3 regions of the Halobacillus litoralis genome follow, and region 1 is predicted to be linked to each of the others. Evidence: riboswitches for the same ligand, from Rfam matches in the RefSeq annotation. Region 1 holds a riboswitch; each other region holds the start of a gene.
What was found. Region 1 has a riboswitch for thiamine pyrophosphate ahead of thiW (energy coupling factor transporter S component ThiW). Riboswitches for the same ligand answer to the same signal wherever they lie in the genome.
Positions count from the first base shown of each region.

Region 2: it holds a riboswitch for thiamine pyrophosphate, as region 1 does, so the genes downstream of both, LC065_RS13230 (Ykof family thiamine-binding protein) here and thiW (energy coupling factor transporter S component ThiW) in region 1, are expected to answer to the same signal.
Region 3: it holds a riboswitch for thiamine pyrophosphate, as region 1 does, so the genes downstream of both, thiT (energy-coupled thiamine transporter ThiT) here and thiW (energy coupling factor transporter S component ThiW) in region 1, are expected to answer to the same signal.

Region 1 covers NZ_CP129016.1:1,114,125-1,120,425, forward strand. The annotation lists gene LC065_RS05810 (threonine/serine dehydratase) at 155-1,120, shown strand; gene LC065_RS05815 (PucR family transcriptional regulator) at 1,138-2,808, shown strand; gene LC065_RS05820 (DUF3221 domain-containing protein) at 2,831-3,367, opposite strand; TPP riboswitch at 3,476-3,585, shown strand; gene thiW (energy coupling factor transporter S component ThiW) at 3,679-4,167, shown strand; TPP riboswitch at 4,173-4,278, shown strand; gene tenA (thiaminase II) at 4,321-5,007, shown strand; partial or broken gene thiD (bifunctional hydroxymethylpyrimidine kinase/phosphomethylpyrimidine kinase) at 5,004-5,816, shown strand; gene thiM (hydroxyethylthiazole kinase) at 5,807-6,301, shown strand, end outside.
Region 2 covers NZ_CP129016.1:2,581,211-2,587,511, forward strand. The annotation lists gene LC065_RS13215 (energy-coupling factor transporter transmembrane component T family protein) at 1-290, opposite strand, end outside; gene LC065_RS13220 (ABC transporter ATP-binding protein) at 277-1,899, opposite strand; gene LC065_RS13225 (ECF transporter S component) at 1,896-2,474, opposite strand; gene LC065_RS13230 (Ykof family thiamine-binding protein) at 2,471-3,073, opposite strand; TPP riboswitch at 3,165-3,267, opposite strand; gene LC065_RS13235 (hypothetical protein) at 3,385-3,615, opposite strand; gene LC065_RS13240 (DUF420 domain-containing protein) at 3,799-4,320, opposite strand; gene LC065_RS13245 (RDD family protein) at 4,597-5,022, shown strand; gene LC065_RS13250 (hypothetical protein) at 5,028-5,324, opposite strand.
Region 3 covers NZ_CP129016.1:3,338,046-3,344,346, forward strand. The annotation lists gene LC065_RS17075 (phospholipase D family protein) at 1-857, opposite strand, end outside; gene thiT (energy-coupled thiamine transporter ThiT) at 1,559-2,125, opposite strand; TPP riboswitch at 2,214-2,313, opposite strand; gene LC065_RS17085 (alpha/beta hydrolase) at 2,395-3,135, opposite strand; partial or broken gene LC065_RS17090 (SDR family oxidoreductase) at 3,089-3,995, opposite strand; gene yfkAB (radical SAM/CxCxxxxC motif protein YfkAB) at 4,200-5,324, shown strand; gene LC065_RS17100 (YgjP-like metallopeptidase domain-containing protein) at 5,343-5,924, shown strand; gene zupT (zinc transporter ZupT) at 5,965-6,301, opposite strand, start outside.

The DNA.
Region 1 (6,301 bases):
AAAGGGTGAAAGTCTCACACCAAAGAACACCGCTTGACCCGAGTGAAAATATAGAGGTTAACTCTTTAAACATAAGAGCTTGTTCCACTATAATAAAAATAACTGAATATTCTAAACTCAAGACCACAGATTTTATAGAAGGAGGACGTTATGAATGAGCAGCCTTTCCTTCAGAGATGTTTGGGAAGCGAGGAAGCGCATATCTTCGTTTGTCCATCCCACTCCTATCCTGTATTCAGAACCTCTCTCTGAGCACATAGAGGGGCACGTTCACTTGAAGCTGGAGCATTCCCACCCGACGGGTTCATTTAAGCTCCGAGGGGCAGCAAACAAAATCTTATCTTTGGAAGATAAGGATTTAAAAAAAGGTGTGACCACTTTTTCAACAGGAAATCACGGGATTTCTGTTGCGTATGTAGCAGCAGAGTTAGGAATTCCTTGTACGGTGTGTATATCGAATCGTGTTCCGAAGGCGAAGGTGAACCGTCTGAAAAAATTGAACGCTTCGGTGGAAGTCGTCGGAAGCAGTCAAGATGAAGCAGAAGCACGGTGTACTGAATTGGAAAGAGAGGAAGGGATGACAGTTATCAAGCCTTTTGATGATCGGAAAATCATTGCCGGTCAGGGTACAATCGCGCTTGAAATTATGGAACAGTGTCCTGAGGTGGATGAAGTGATTATTCCTTTGTCTGGAGGTGGATTGTTGTCCGGTATTGCTTTTGTAATGAAGTCGATTGAACGTTCTATACAAGTAACAGGAGTGACGATGAAGAAGGGGGCCGTCATGCAGGAAAGTCTGACGAAGGGTAAACCTGTGATTCTTGAGGAGTCTTATACCTTGGCAGACAGCCTGCTTGGAGGAATCGGGACAGAGAACCGTTACACATTTCCAATGACGAAAGCTTATATGGATAAGGGAGTGCTTGTGGAAGAGGCACACATTGAAGAAGGACTGATCTTCATCCTTGAGCACCATAAGATGGTCGTGGAAGGAGCGGCCGCAACGGGAATCGGGCACGTCCTTCATTGTAATGAGCTACGAGGGGAAAATGTGGTTGTGGTCATGAGTGGAAACAATATCGACCATGATGTGGTTACAGATCTTTTGGCTAAATCGTAAGTGGGGGAGGAGTGGAGATGGGGGTTGCGGTGGAGGCAGTCTTAAAACTTCCAGTTCTTGAAAAAGCAAAAGTGCAGACAGATGTGTACAATCGCCAGGTGGACTGGATCTCGGTGATTGAAACACCTGTGGAGAACTTTGTGAGGAATAATGAATTTGTACTAAGTACAGGGGTTGGTTGTGGGGACGATGTATTGGCACTGGAAGGGTATGTAGAGGATGTCATCCGATCGGAGGCTTCTGTGCTGGCTTTTGCCACTGGGCGTCATTTGTACAAAATTCCCGACCGTGTGTTAAAGCTTGCGGAGAAACACGAGTTGATCGTGATGGAAATTCCATGGGAGGTCCGGTTCGGAGATATTTTACAGGACGTTTTAAGGTTGATCAGTGAGGAAAACCGCCAGGAGCAACAACGGACGGAAGAGATTCGACAGGAGTTGATCAACTGTGTCCTGAATGGAAAAGGGCTGCAGGAGATCACATCAATCATCTACCAGAACACAGGCATTCCGACGGCCATCAGTGATCATAACAAACAGATCCGGGCGAACCAGTACTTTGACCGTTATTATATCGATGTCTTAAATGGGCATGAACTTTCCCAGGAAGGGATCCTTGTGGAAACAAAAATGGACAGTGATCACCCGCTCCGCCATTACATTGAAACCTACGAAATAGGAGATCAGAAATGCTATCAGCTTACCATTTTATCGAACTATAAGAAACAGGGATATATCCTGTTTAAGCCCAAGGACGAAAAGGATCTAACATGGGTGAACCTTCACATTTTGGAGCATGCGCTGACAGCTTGTGCCTTATATTTCGTAAAAGAGAACGCCATTGAAATGACTGAAATAAGGCTTAAGGATAACTTTTTGCTTGATTTAGCCAAGCGGGAGAGGGAAATGGACAGAGCTCTGTTATCAAAAGCACAGCTGCTTGGCTATGACCTGGAGAAGCCCTATATTTGTCTTGTCGGCCACATCCGTTTCGTACAGCCGGAGGAGGAACGCTCCTCTTCAACGATGCCTCAAGTCAAATCGTCATCGATCAACAGTCGGAATTATTACATTCAGAAGGAAGTCACCCATGCAGGGGATGCGCTGCACAGGAGGACGATGACCACTTTTGATGAAGGGGAGGTGATCGTATATTTGGAAACGGATCGCCTGGATTACGGCGAAACCGCGAATCAGTTTCTCGATCTGATTGAGCGGAGGCTTCATGAGTTATTGAAAGGGATTACGATTAGCTGGGGTATTTCCTGTCATAAAGGTGGGTATCAGTTTTTTCATAAAAGCTATGAAGAGGCGGAAACGGCTTTGAAAATCGGTCAGCAGCATGAAGAAGGGGAGCGGACGTTTTTCAGTGATACAAGAATGAATCGCCTGCTCATGGCGCTGTCCCACGAAGAAGAAATCGGAGCGATTGTTTCAGATACATTAGAAAAGCTGATAGATTATGATCAGAAACGGCAGACAGAACTGATTCATACGTTTATGGTCTACAATAAATACAACAGCAATGTCAGCCAGACGGCCCGTGCGCTGAATTTGCACCGGCAATCTTTGCTGCACAGATTGAGAAACATTGAACATTTGACCGGACTATCTCTTCTCAATGCTGATGACCTCTTTTTGCTGGAGCTTAGCGTAAGGTTATGGCTTTTGAAAAAAGTGGATGCATAGAGCGCTCCCTCAGGATAGCGCTCTATTTTTCATCTTTGACGGTCGTTTTCCATTCGCCCTGATTTGTCCCACGTCGGTCCAATTTGACAGTCCACTGGTCGGATTCTTCATCAAAAGAAAGCAGAGAAACGATCAGCACATCTGTCTGTTCTGGTTCTGTCTCGGATAAAGCTGTAGAAAGAGCCTCGGAAGCTTTTAAATCCGCTCCCTGCACTTCACTCATTTCGAGCTCCTGGACTTTTTCAGCAGTGGCTTTTTCGGGATAGGATTCAGCGATATCTCCGTCCACCCAGACTTCGACCTGTTTGCCGACCCACAAGCCTTCAGGAGCTCCAGATACCCACATGGCACGTCCTTCCTCCCCTGATCCATCATCCATCGGGGTGACAACCAGGATGCTATCCTCCTCTTGATCCATCACAAATCCACTCATGTCCGGATCGGAGACTTCTGCTTCCACTTCATTCTGGTCTACTTCTTCTGTCTTTGAGAGTCCACATGCACTAAGGGATAAAAAGAAAACCATGAATATACCAAGCATCCATCTCATTTTCATCATTCCCACACTCCTTATCTTCTTTTGTTGACGTTTGATCGGGAGGAAAAGTTTCACATGACAGAAACATCCAACTTTGTTATGATGAAAATCACCAAGCGAATAAGTTTATGAAACTACTAGGGGAGCCTGAATGGGCTGAGAGGAAAGCGAGCAAGCTTTCTGACTCTTACGAACCTGATCTGGTTAATGCCAGCGGAGGGAAGTAGTCTGACGATACGTGTATCGACTTACTGCATACCAGGCCAGGTCCTCTAAGGATCTGGCTTTTTTATTTGTTTCCATTCAACTCCCATACGGAAAGGTGGTGGAATATGAAAAACACAAAGTTACTCACAACGATGGCTGTACTTGTTGCCATTGGAACGCTCGGGGCTCAATTTCTCTGGTTCCCGGCTGGAATTGCAAAAGCTTATCCTGTCCAACATGCGGTTAATGTGGTCGCGGCGGTGGTGCTTGGACCCGTCCCGGCGGTCATGATTGCTTTTGTCATCGGGCTCTTACGTTTTTTATTAGGGCTCGGCACCTTTCTTGCTTTTCCGGGCGGAATGTTTGGTGCATTGTTGGCAGGGCTTTGTTACCGGATGTTTGAAAGAAAAAGTTCTGCGGTGATTGGTGAAGTGCTGGGCACTGGAGTCATCGGGGCTTTGGCATCTGTCCCGATTGCAAATGTCTTGATGGGAAGTTCAGCTGGTGTTTTTGCGTTTGTTCCTTCTTTTGTCGTAAGCAGTGTCTCGGGAGCATTGATTGCTGCCTTCATTTTATCACGAGTGAAAGTTGAAAAGATGATCTTACAACCATAATACACGGAAACTGCTAGGGGCGCGAGTATTCGCTGAGATAAGGACATATTCCTTGGTCCCTCAATACCTGATCCGGGTCATGCCGGCGGAGGGAAGTAGTAACAATCCCCTTCTGTCCTCTAGTAGCTTCCGAGAATAATAGGAGGCTCTATCATGTCTTTTTCCAATCAATTAAGAAAAGAAAATCAGGATATCTATCAAAGAATCTTCTCCCATCCTTTTATCCAAGGCATCGGAAAAGGGGAGGTTCCAAAAGAAGCCCTCATTCACTATATCAAGGCTGATTATGAGTATTTGAATGCCTTTATGCACGTCTATGGAATCGCGATTTCCAAGTCTCCTTGCAGGGAAGACATTCAATTGTTTAATGAACAAATCGATTTTGTATTAAACAGTGAAGTTCACCCTCACAACAATTTTTGTGAACAAATTGGCGTTCCCTATGAAAAACTGCAAGGGTATCCATTGCCGCCGACCGCTGATCACTATATTAAACATATGCTTTTTCATGCCCATCATGGAAACTTGGGTGAAATAGTAGCAGCTTTGCTCCCGTGCCCTTGGACCTATTATGAAATCGGGATGGAGCTGATGAACACCTATCATCCAGAACCTGATCACCCCTTCCTCCCGTGGATTGAGTTTTATGCCAATACGGAAGTGAAGAGTCTGACGGCAGTGTTATGTGAACGGCTTGATCAGTGTGCTGAACGTGCGTCTGAACTGGAAAAGCACCGGATGAGAGAAGCCTTCCGAAAAAGTTGTCAGCTGGAATACGCCTTTTGGGATATGGCTTACACACAAGAGCAATGGCCTTGTGAAAAGGAGGGTGTGAGATGACGAAAGTATCATGTGCGTTGACGATCGCCGGAACAGATCCGAGCGGAGGAGCGGGTATTCAAGCAGACTTGAAAACGTTCCAGGAGCTGAAGAGTTACGGCATGAGTGTTGTGACCTCAGTTGTTTCTCAAAATACGACAGGTGTGAAGGATGTCCACCACCTCCCGGAAAACTTTATTATGAGTCAACTGAAAGCTATTTCTGAAGACATGCCTGTTCATGCATTGAAAACAGGAATGATTGCAAACAAGAATATGATGAGAGTCATTAGTGAATGGTTGGATGAGGTAGAGGCTCCTTACGTCATGGACCCTGTCATGGTTGCCCAGAGTGGGGACCCGTTGATTGAAAAAGAAGACCAGCGCTATTTGAAAGAATATCTTGTACCAAAGACATCGCTTGTCACTCCCAACATTCCGGAAACGGAAGTGCTTGTTGGAGGGAAAATTGAAACTGAAGCAGATATGAAAGAAGCGGCTGAAGCAATCGTGAAAGACTTAGGTGCGGATGCGGCCCTTGTGAAAGGGGGCCATCTTAATGGAAGAGCGGTTGATTTTTTATATGATGACGGGCGTGTCTATGAATTTGAATCCGAACGTATTGATTCTTCAAATACGCACGGCACAGGGTGTACGTATTCAGCAGCCATTACGGCTTACCTGAGCTAGGGGCACGCTTTGCCACAAGCTGTCAAAGAAGCCAAATACTTTGTAACAGAAGCGATTCGCCACTCTTTCAACTTAGGAAAAGGAAGCGGACCGACCAATCATTTTGCTTTACGTGAGGAGGTTTTCAACAAATGGCTGTAAGTGTTATCGATAGAGTAAGAGAAAAACGGCCACTGATCCATCACATTACGAATTCGGTCGTCATGAATTTTACAGCGAACGGACTTCTTGCTTTCGGCGGATCCCCGATTATGGCTACTGCTAAACAGGAGGTTGAAGATGTCACCCGATTGTCTCAAGGGCTTTTATTGAATATCGGGACGCTTCATGAAAACAAGGTGGAAGCGATGATTCTTGCAGGGAAAGCAGCGAATGAGATCGGCATTCCGATCGTCCTCGATCCTGTCGGCGCCCCTGCAACCCGCTATCGTTCAGAGGCATGCCAGCGAATCTTGCAGGAGGTGAAGCCGACCGTCATTAAAGGGAATGCCGGGGAACTCGCCCATCTCGTCGGTCAGGATGTGGAAACGAAAGGGGTAGACTCAACAGGGAAAGCTGACCTTGAATCCATCGTTCGCCTGGTAGCAGAAAAATACCAAACTGGAGCCGTCTGTACAGGTGAAAGG
Region 2 (6,301 bases), 1.5 Mb from region 1:
ATGTCTTCCGTTGGGAACTTCATCCCGAGGAATGAAACGGTTTCGGAAGTCGCGGAGGCGGTGTCCGAAAAGACGATCGTCGTCCAGAACATCCCGAAAGCGAACAGAGTGAACGGAATGAAATAATACAGGTAGTATCTTTTTTTGAATGTCCCGAACAGGAAGGTGACAAGGACGGTCCACACGATGTAGAGCAAAGGCGTGACCGGATCGAATACGAAAGCGAGGAGGAAGACGGTACCGATGATCGTCAAAGCTTTGACGGTCGGATTCAAGTCATGAAGAAACATACGCAGTCTCCTCTCGCTTCAAAACGGCTCGCTTCCATTGTTCTCTCGGAGGCAGTTCCAGGTTTTGGTCGGCCAAATCTGGACGAGCCCAGAGTTCTTCCGGCTGACCATCGAAACTGAGTTCGCCTTCGTTCATGACCAGCACTCTTGTCGCGTATTTGTCCACGAGCTCCATATCATGCGTGATCATGACGATCGTCGTCCCGTTTTCATGTTTTTCTTTCAAGAGCGACATCAAATCTGAGGTCGACTTTTCATCCTGCCCGAACGTCGGTTCATCAAGGAAAAGCATACTCTGATCTTCGACAATCATCGTTGCGACACTCAAACGCCGTTTCTGTCCCTGGCTGAGAAGGAAAGGATGCTGATCCTCCAATCCATCCAGCCGGCAGAACTTCAGTGTTTCTTCGACGATCCTGGTCCATTCCGCTTCCTTCATTCCTGCATGCCGGAGACTGAAGGCGACTTCCTCATAGACGGTATCCGTAATGAACTGGTGTTCCGGGTTCTGGAAGACATACCCGATCTCATGCCGCATTTCATTCTCTTTCCATTTCTTCAAGGAGCGGCCGTGCAGGGAAACCGTCCCCTTGCTCGGAGGCTGGATGCCCGCAAGGATTCTCGATAAGGAAGATTTCCCGCTCCCGTTTTCCCCGACGATCGCCACCCATTCCCCCTCATGAAAAGTGACATGGATGTTTTGCAAAATCGACTTCCAGTGCACATCCTCTGCTTTCAACAACACTTTCCCAACAGATTCTGATGGAGGGTTTTCTGGTGAAGCACAGGCCGGCATTTCTCTGATGTGAAGCGGGTAGGGAGGCGTCCATTCCTGTTCCAGAGCTGTCCTTGTTGCGTAATGAAGCTGGATGCCCATCTCATGAATGTCCCGGGCGTAGGTTTTCAAGTGGTCGTGAAGCGGACCATCGTGGGCGATCTCTCCCTTTTCATTGATGATGAGGACCCGTTCCAACAAGTCGAGCCAGCCTTCCAGCTTATGCTCGATGACAAGCAGGGTGAAAGACCGTTGCTCTTTCAAATTTTTCAAAAGATCGATGAATTCCTGCCTCGCCACCGGATCCAAATTCGCTGTCGGTTCATCGAGAATCAGCACTTCAGCCTCCATCGCAAGGATGCAGGCAAGAGCGACTTTCTGCTTCTGACCGCCGGAAAGCTCGGAGATGTTCGCCGTTTTGTAAGCTTCCATCCCGACTGAGCGTAAAGCCGTATCTACTTTTTTTACCATCGATTTATAAGGGGTATTCAAGTTTTCAAGCCCGAAGGCTACTTCATCTTCAACGGTGATCATGCAGAACTGCGTCTCCGGATCTTGGAAAACGACGCCGACATTCTGCGCCATTTCACCGGCGGGGTAGGCGTCGGTCCTCTGTCCTTTCACATGGACTTCTCCCTCCATGGAACCGTCAAGTTCCCTCGGGTAGAGACCGTTCAAACAGTGGGTGAGTGAGCTTTTCCCCGACCCACTCGGACCCAGGATCAGCATGTTTTCTCCTTTTTCGATGGAAAAATTCAGACAGGACAGCACTGGTTTCTGCCTTTCCTCATAATGGAGGGTGAGATCCTCGACGCGTATCACTTCCTGACTCATGCCGCGTGCTTCCTTCGGTGTTCTTTTCCGAGAGCGAAGCTTGAAAGGACACCTGTCTTCGCTAGGGCGTCACTGAGTGCTTTGCCTGCGACACCGGAGATGATGGCGCCGCTGATGATGCGGGTGATGAACATGGCGAGGACGTACCCTGTACTGAGTGCTGCGTAGCCGGAAAGGAAGTAACCCCAGACGAAGCTGAACACCGCAGCCATCACCCCGGCAAGCATGAGGGTGAACAGGTCATAACGCTTGTACCTCGTCATGGCGAAGGCAGACTCTGCCCCGAGCCCCTGGATCATCCCTGAAACAAGAAGCATCGGACCGACCGCATTGCCGAGCAGTACTTCGACCGCGGCCGCAATCGTTTCGGATAAAAACGCAGCACCGGGTTTGCGGATGATGTAAGCGGCGATGATCGATACGATGAACCAGATACCAAAGATGAGATCATAGCCGATCGGTCCGAAAAAGCCGACGAGGATTTTCCCGACCGGAAGGAAGGCCAAGTACACGACCGCAAAGACGACAGATAGGACGGACATGACGACGATTTCTTTCAGTTTCCAGCTGTTCATGAGTGCTCATCCTTATGAGAAGGGCTGTTGGCAGAGACCGTTACGGTCATCACGGTATGAGAAGATCCGCTCGCTTCCGTCTCCCTGAACACATCCTCAAGTCCTGTGAAAATGTCGCGCGTATCCCCGTCGAGGCGGGTGGAATAGTGGGCAGGAGTGACTTCGACGCCTTTTTCTTTCATCGCTTCGATCTGACGGTAAATCGTGTCCATATAATCGCCGCCACCCATCGGATACAGGGAGAACTTCGCCGCAATGCGCTGTTCGATGTCCTTGGATTGTGGCTTGTTCAATACTTCCTCTGATTCATCCATATGGACATCTCCGGACGAATCTCCCGGACAGCCGATGGAAAAAGTCCCTTGAAAAGCGACATGGACGCCCGTTTTCGCAATATGTAACAGAATCGCTTCGGTGACATCGAAGACGTGCTCCATCCGGCCGCGCACCGTCGTTGTGACGTCGTCCGTTTTCATCCACACTTTCGAGCTGTCCACCTCACGTAAGCTCGCTTTGATATAATCCACGAAGTTGTCCGACATCGGGTGCACGGAAAAAGAGCACCCCGCGATTCTTGAAGTTCCACAGTTGTTTTCCATTTCTAATTCCTCCTTTTTTTGAGCACAAAAAAACTGCATCCCACGGGAATGCAGTCTACCAATCATAAAGGAAGAACCAGTCAGGTCCTTGTGAATGACGACCGCACTTCCCCACGCTAGTATTATCTAGTTCGGGTTCCAAGGGTCGGAATTTCTCCTCTCAGCCGCTTCAAGCAGCTCCCCTAGTGCAAAACGCGTATGCAGTTCTTGTCCATTGCTTCCATCGTAGCCGAGAGTCATAGATTTGTAAACCATCTTTTTCTAGAAAATAAAAGGACCGGTTCCCCCAGAGGGCGGACCCGGTCCATGCCTTATGCTTTCGACAAGCGCAACTTCATTACGTTCTGATTTATGAAACAATCAATATACGGTACGCGTTCATAAGGATAATAAGTGACGGAGGTCGGCGTCAATTCCATTAGTTGATACAGGTCCTCCGTGGAAGCCACATCATTCAACACTAATTGGACGTCTTCACCAGTCAACGAGGAGAACTTGGCCGAAGTGTAACCTTCATTTTTCATAAATTGGAGTAAATCCATAGTAGTCTCCTTATTATCTGACCTTGAACATTAAATTTTCCCTGAATAGCAAATCTTGAAACATAAATCTTTAAAAATCAATTGGCGACAACTCTCTAACTGCTATTCTACTATAATAAGAGGTAGGAAGGAAGCAAAGAATTTCGACAATAAAACAGGCGCTTCGCCGCGCCTGTTCGTTCTTCAATAATAAGGGGAAATCATCAAGTAGACGATGACTCCGGTAAGACTGACATACAGCCATAACGGCATCGTCCATCGTGCGATTTTCCGGTGCTTGTCGACCTTCATCGCAAGCCCGCGGAACAATGTAAGCAGGGCAAGAGGCACGATGAGTGCAGCCAGTACGATATGGGTGATCAAAATGAAATAGTAGATCCCAGCAACAATTCCTTCACCGCCGAACGATGTCGACTCCGCCATCGAATGGTACGTCAGGTACGAAACAAGGAAAAGAGCCGTCGACGTGAAAGCAGCGAAAATGAAACGCTTGTGCCATTTCACGTTTTTTCTGATGATCATGAACAGCGCCGCCGTCAGGAAAACGAACGTAAAGGAATTCAAGACCGCATTCAGGAGGGGAAGGAGTTTAATATTGAACCCGAGATCCCCGTCAACATTCGGTAAAAACAATAAGGCCACAACGATAAGGTTAATGGCGATGGAAAGCCCCACGACCCATGGGACGTAATTGAATTTATTCATGGTATCGATCCTTTCTCAAAACTCTTTATATAGAATCCTAGTTAAGTATAAAGAAAGTGAGGGGAGAATGCTATGACAGAAAACGCACAATTTGTCGAATGAGCACATCCGTTTGAAAGATCTCCGGGAATTTGGTCGTAGGCAGGGATGAAAGAAGAAAAGGCGTTGACAAAGAGATGGGGCAAAAGCTCCATCTCTTTTTCGTCGTTCTGGGTGAATGGGCAAACCGATGACGACGAAAACCCATAGGATACTACACAGAAAGGAGGGACTTCTATGTCTGAAAGAAACTTGTTCCTCAGATTCATAGGCACAGGCCTTGAACTTATCGTATCCGGCTTCCTCGCCATCCTCTACACAGCAACACAGGACACAGGCCGCGGATTCGATCCGAACCCCGTCTTTTGGAAAGCCTTCATCATCATCCATGTAGCCCTTCTCATTGTCATTCCGCTACTTGCGAAAGGGAGGACGATCGGCATGCTGTTGACGCACCTCACCATCGAAACGAATTCAGGCAAGCCGCTGAACATCATGCAGATTTTCATCCGTGTCATTCTGGGGTTCGGTCCGGTCATCCTTACCCAGGGAATGTGGTACTGGATTTCATTCGTCACCGGTTTGATGGATTCGAAAGGGAGAGGGTGGAGTGAGATCATCTCTTTTACGACGATCAAATGGAAAGAGCCTCCGTTGGAATAAGAGGCTCAGGCTACCGCGGCTTTCCGGTATCGGAACAGGCGTGCCCCTATAAAAATGAATGTGATCAACACAAGGATCCACATCGCATCACGGTAAGTAGAATAGGATAGGGACTGGATCCAGTCATGATAAAGTTCAAGGGCGAGCCAGCCGATAGGGAAGATTGGTGCCGCTTTTGCATAGGAAGCGTTCAGCACCGCCTTTCCTTCTTCCGTTTTTCCCTTCCTGCCCCAAGTAAAGCGTAAAAGATACACGAGCGTTACTAGGAAGATCGGGGTCAAAAAAAGCCCTCCAAACATCATATTTATTTCTCCTTTCTTATCTATTGGTTTGATCCAAGGATTCACCCAAGGGATTTCTTTGTCTTTTTAGGCTACTGTTAAAGTACTGGCTAAGGTGATATCTACAGTCATGATAATAACCTCAGATAGAGAATCCTAATGAGCAGGAGATCCGTTCGATTTTTCAACAGATTATACGTTCTTTTGAGCTGGAAGGTTTCATGAATTCCTGAATATTCCTGTTTTTTATGGAAAGGAAATCCGGTCCGGGGTAACCAAGTGACAAACGTAAACACGAGGAAGATGATGTTCAAAGTCTTTACTATTAGAAGATAGGCGAATAGTTTAAAAGATTAGGTGATGAACAACGCGTAAGCATGGTTAATGAATACATAAGTATTGCTTTTTATGGTCAGCTATACCATCCCGGATCCTTACGTATACGTTCGACGTTAATCGATCAGAACTAGTGAAACATAAAGCACCTGCATTCTATCAAATTATAGACGCTTAGGCTTTTTTCTATTCCTATCAAGTTCCATTTATCTGCATGATCCAACTGTAGCTGAAGAAGCGGTGGATAATTTTACCTAGTAGGCTGTCGAACAGGCACCCACTACATTCTTGCATACGATGATAGTAAAAAGTATTAAGAGAGTGATAGTATGTATAACAAACAATACAAGGAGTGCTGTAACTATTGTGGATTAGCACTATGCTGCTGCCGATGCGGTCCTCATCCACCTAAATGTTCGAAGCGCTCTAAAGGGTACTTTCTTTGCTGTATGACATGTAAAAAGGGACCGTGCTGTTGCATGTGCCATTTTGGAATACAAAACACTTACCCTTTGTGCCAAGGCTGCAGGCTTCCTGTCTGTTGCTGTAAGAAAGCATCACCATTTCCTCCTAAACCGATTGTATGTCCGCCTTCTAGATTCAAAAAGATATTCATACAGGATGGGCAGGATCAATTTTTAGGGGAACAAGTCCAGAACCAG
Region 3 (6,301 bases), 1.7 Mb from region 1:
GGCCCTTCCTGCTCCTCCCAATCACGATTTTCATAATCAGGAAAATCAGCCTCACCTGAATAGTTAACCACCGCTTCTTCAGCTTCTAAAATATCTTTGATGATCGGCCCCGTCATCTTGAAGGCGACGTTTTCATGATAACCACTGGCATCGTGGGGATTCGCTGTCGAGACAATCGCATTTTTCTCTGTGACGAGAATTTTCCTATGATTCGCTTTGATGTTCAACAATTTCATATAGGACCTGAGCGTTACATCTGGAGCTTCTTTGGCCATAGGGTTACTGATCCATCCGTTGTCTCCAGTACCCATCCATGAAAACAAAAGCCGCCAAACGCTCGAGTATAAAGGATTCGAATCTCTCAACTTATTCAAATTGGTCAAAACTACATCGACCCCGCCATCCTCGAGGCGTTTGATTGTCTCCGACTCATACGATCCATAAACCGTATTGATCCGGTCCGTTATGAAAACGACCTTCAAATCAGGAACTTCCTCTTTTCTTTTTAGAATGGCGTCCACTAAATTTTCGGATATCTTCGGGAACTCGTTTTTTCCGTTCGTGTAGCCATTGAATAAAAACATATCCGCTACAATAAAGTCCTCAGCTTCCGAGATCGTCTGGTTGATCTCTTCAAAAACCTGTAGGTCATGTACTGTCTTGCCTGCTTCATTTTCGTATGTTAAATCACGGAAAAACTCGATGTTTTCCATCTGGTGCGTTTCTCCTTCATAAGAAATCCCCTCAGGCAGAGCTTTCCATGAAGTATGATAAGCAATCATGACACTTAAAATAGCGATAATGATGACGATGATCCAAAACCACTTGCTTTTTCCAATCCGTTTTAAACGGTTCATTATGTAGCCTCCTCAACTTGAGTGCTTATTTTATTTTCACTATAATGGCCCGTTTCAAACCTTGATCGGAGAAAAAAATAAATTCGTGCAGTGTATTGAGATTCTTGAAGACTCAGTTTCGAGATGTTTGAAGGTGGATAGGCCCTCCGGGAAACAGTTCGCTTTCCATGGGGCGGGCGGTGAGCCTCCTCAGGCTACGCCTTCCGGGGTCTCACCTGTCCCGCACACCCCATAGGAGTCTCACCGTTTCCCTCCGCCCCTTTACCTAATGAGTGTCTCGAAACCACTTCTCGAATAAGCAGTCATTCCGTTTGGTGAGGGTATGAATATACCCCCCCTGCCTAAGTGTTTGAATTCTGAGAGCTTGATACCGAGCTCTTTATGCTTCCAACAGTGGGATAGTGGAAAAAATCCAACTTGGTAAAGGGGTTCGTTTCTCACTTACATCGAATGGGGTGGTTGGGAAGCTGCGAGACTCCCGTGGGAGAAAGGAGATCGGCGAGATCCCGCAGGGCGTTAGCCCGAGGAAGCTCGCCACTCCCCCACAGGAAAGCGAGTTGCTTCCCAACCACCCCCGAATTCCTATACGGCAAACGAGCCCCGGTTATCTCGAAGCTGAGTCTTCCACAATCGGTAGAGTTTATGAATTTTAATTAAAAAACCCCCTCTCGATGTCGGAGCATTGAGAGGGGGGTTTTTTGTTAATGGCTTAATAGTTTTGGTCGTTTTACGAATAGGAGACTGACGACGATACTGCTTAAGATGAACGCGGGCAGCATGTATCCACCATTATAGACGAGGGAATACAACCAGACCGGCTGACCTTCCGGGGCGAACTCGCCGTAAAAAACGATGCCTGCAAAAAAGTGTCCAAAAAAGCGCAGCACACTTCCGATCAGGCAGCCGACAATGATCCATCCGACCAATCGACGGGACTCTTTCGCTTTGATCGCATTCCATAGCGGCTTCGCCACTAAACCAGCCCCTCCAATTACAGCAAAGGCAACGACATAGTCCAGAAACGCCTGGAGAGGGGTCATAATATAGGCGCCAGTCATGATTTGATAGATTCCTAGTAGCAGGCCGGTGGTGACGCCCCCTTTCAAGCCCCAGCGAAAGGCCATGATAAACACAGGGACCATCGAAAACGAAACTGATCCTCCCTGCGCCCACAGTTTAAAAGATAAAAACGGGATGATATCCAACAATAATGCGAGTGCTGAAAAGATCGCAACATCTACGAGAAATAAAACGCGACGATTTCTCATTTCAACATTCCTCCTAAAAAAAGACACAAAAAAAGCAACGCCAAATAGGGAAGCTTCCTGATGGAGGAGTCCCAATTTTGCATTGCACCATCAAAAAAGCCGCCATCCCTACGCCAGTGCTAACTGACAGGTTCGAAGGGTCAGAACGAAATGTTCACTCTCAGCCGGAGGCTCCCCTTGAAGGCTTTATACCGTTTACTTTTCTTGATTTGTCTCTATTATAATAAACTTTTTACTAGATTACAAAACCTTTTCTATTTCCCGGGCAATCATTTCGTGTTCGTGTACATTTGGAAAAATTCCAGCGTGCGCTCGATGATCATATCCTTATCATAATCAAGTGTGGCCACATGGTAACTGTTTTCCAGATGGATGATCTCTTTATGTTCAGAAAACACCGATTCGAATATGACTTCTGAATTGTGAGGTGGAACGACGTGATCCTCATCCGATACGAAAATCATGATCGGGCAGTGGATTTCGTCAAGCCTGTCCTTCACTTTACCCATCAACGTGACGAGCTCCCCGATCGATTTCACCGGCGTGCGGTCATACGCCAGTTCAACGGTTTCCGGATCCTTGATATCGGAACCGATCGCATCTATAAATCGTTCGTCCATTCCCTGACTATTTTCAAGTGCTGGTATATCGATAGCTGCATTGATCGGAATGACGCCTTCAATATCCCGGTGTTCACTCGCCATATACAACGCAAGGGTTCCCCCCATCGATAACCCGACGACAAATATTTTCGAACACCTTTCTTTCAACCAGGTGTAAGCTTCTTCTACGGATTGCACCCAGTCCATATGAGAGGTCGATTCCATGTCCTCTGGGGTCGTTCCGTGCCCTTTCAACCGCGGACAGCAGACGGTATAACCTGACCTTGCATACGCTTCGACTAATGGCTTCATGCTCTGTGTTGTCCCGGTAAACCCGTGAGAGACGAGAATGCCGACTTCATTACCCTCGAAGCGCATCTCCTCCGCTCCATGTATCACTTTTTCCATTCAACCCCACTCCTTTGGCTTTCTCTTTTCCTAGAATTTTTTGTAACACCGTTTTTTCCAGCCACTTCCACGGCAGTAAACGTTTGAACCACACATTCGCCCGCACTCCGGCACCGATGGGATAGCGGAGTTTCACGAGCGTTTCTTTTTCCATCAGTCCGGTCATCAGATCAGAAACGTCCTGAGGGTTGCCGTGTGATTCACTGTTCAAAGCATTCCACAACCCTTTTATGTAATCGGCGTAAGGAGATTCAGGGTCCTGGACTTCTTCCGGCATTTCAAGTCCTGTCGACCAAATATTTGTCTGATAAGAGCCTGGCTCGATCAGCGCGACATCAATCCCGAACGGTTTCACTTCGAAACGGAGACTTTCCGATAATCCCTCCAATGCGTGTTTGGATGAAACATAAGCTGATAAGCCCTGGAAAACCGATCAATCCGCTCACACTGCTGACATTTAAAATCTTCCCACTTCCCTGGGCACGCATCAGTGGCAGAACCGCTTTCGTAACGGCAATCACTCCAAAGACATTCGTATCAAACTGCTTACGGTATGTTTCAAGCGGCACCTGTTCAAGAAATCCACCGACCGCATAGCCCGCGTTATTCACGAGGACATCCAGGCGTTCCAGCGTATTCACTTTCTTTGAAAAACGCGCGATGGACTTTTCATCTGTCACATCCAAAGGCCACACTTCGATGCGGTTGCGTACTTCCTCATCAAGTGTTTGGTAGGCGGCTGCCTTTTGTACATTTCTCATCGTGGCGATGACACGAAATCCTTTTTCGGCACATTTCACTGCTGTATGGAAACCGAATCCACTGGATGCGCCTGTAATGAGTACGGTTTGTTTCATAATCTGACTCCCCCTTGTGCTAATCGTTACCCCATATCATTCGCTGTCACACCCTTATTCTCCTCTTTCCCGGAAACCTAAACAGCTCCGTACAGGCAGATCACGGTATTATTCCGATACATAATGTATGGTTTTAGGCATATTAATGATAGAATGGTAAAGGTTATCGACCGAATAAATTTGAATAGAAAGGAAGTTTCATATTTTATGAGTACGAACATGAAGCTTCAGGCGCTTATCCCATCTTATGACCCGTGGGAAGCGTATATGGACGTGGAAGAACACGGAAAAATGACGTTATCGAATATTGAATTTACGACGACGACGCTCTGCAACATGCGTTGTGAGCACTGTGCGGTCGGATATACGCTCGGAGCAAAGGATCCCGAGGCTCTGCCGATGGACCTGCTCAGGAAGCGTCTCGATGAAATCCCTCACCTCAGGACGCTGAGCATCACGGGCGGAGAACCGATGATGTCTAAGAAATCAGTAGAAAATTATGTGGTTCCTCTGCTGAAATACGCCCATGAACGCGGAGTGCGGACACAAATCAACTCGAACTTGACGCTTCCTTATGAGCGTTACATCCCGATCATTCCTTATTTGGACGTTTTACATATTTCCCACAACTGGGGAACGATCGAAGAATTTATCCATACTGGGTTTGCCCGTATGGAACGAAAACCCTCCGAAGAAAACCGTAAGAAATTCTTTGATCGTATGGTGGAAAATTCGCAGCGGCTTTCTGAAGAAGGCGTGATGGTTTCAGCAGAAACGATGCTCAACCGTCGTACGTTCCCTTACCTTGAATCCATCCATGATCATGTCAAAGAAATGAAGTGTGCGCGCCACGAGATTCACCCGATGTATCCCGTGGATTTTGCCAGCAGCTTAGAGACGTTGAGCCTGGAACAAATGCGGGAAGGCATCAACCGGCTTCTTGACCATCGGGATGACAACATGTGGATGTTGTTTGGAACACTGCCGTACTATCCATGCAGTTCTTCCCCAGACGATCTCGATATGCTGAAGCGCCTGTACAGCGAAAAAAATGTGACGGTAAGAAACGATCCGGACGGGCGCTCCCGCCTGAACGTGAACATCTTCTCAGGTGATATTATCGTGACAGACTTCGGCGACGAGCCCGGCCTCGGAAACATTCAAGACACGAAACTTGGCGATGCCTATGAAAACTGGCTGTCTACCAAAACGGCGCAGAGTCTCAACTGCCACTGCCCTGCTGTGAAGTGCCTCGGTCCGAATGTGCTTGTGAAGAACACGTACTATGAAGGGGTCGATTTCCAAAAACGGAAAACGAACATTACGTTATAAAGTAGAAAGGAGACCGCCATGCCGACCCTTACTTTCGGAAACAAAACCATAGCTTATACGGTAGAGAGGCAAGACGTCTCTTTTATTAAGATCTACCTCGATGATTTGAATGGAGTAAAAGTGACCGTATCCCATCATAAAGAGGAAGCGAAAATCCAAGCTTTTGTTGAGAAGAAAGCGGACTGGATCCTGGAAAAATGGCAGCATACGCACGAAGATTTATACGCCGTTGATGCTCTTACTGCTTCCGAAAACGAAAAGATCGCTTACCTTGGCCGCTCCTATCGGCTGAAGATCGACCATCAGGATGAAGTCCGCTTCGCTTTTCAAAAAGGAACCTTCCTTTTTGCTTATCCTGAAAAATGGACAGAGGAAGAAGCGAACGAACACCTTCGATCAGAGGTGAACGATTGGCTATTCCGTAAGGCCAGTGAAAAATTTGCGACGCTGTCCGATTGGCAAATCCACGCAGAAGAAGACCAGTTGAAGCTTGGAATGAAAGAGGATGACCACGTTCATCTCAACTGGCGTCTGATCCAGAGGTCCAAACAGAAGATCCAAGAAACCATCGAAGATCTTATCCATGAAAAAACGTGTTAACAAAAAATGCCCAACAGGCCAATACCTGTTGGGCATTTTTTTATATGAATAAGAGAAGGCTCAAGGCCATGACAGCCATACCGGCAACGACCCCATAAATCGATAAATGCGCTTCTCCATATCTTCTTGATGCAGGAAGCAGTTCATCCAGGGAAATAAACACCATGATCCCTGCCACCCCTGCAAAGAGTATACCGAACATCATATCGTTCAAGAACGGCATCAACAATAGATAAGCTAAAATGGCACCGACCGGCTCAGATAAACCACTGAGGAAAGAGAGCTTGAACGCTTTTTTCTTATCTCCTGTCGCATAGTACACAGGCACAGAAACGGCAATCCCCTCTGGAATGTTATGAATCGCAATCGCTGCAGCA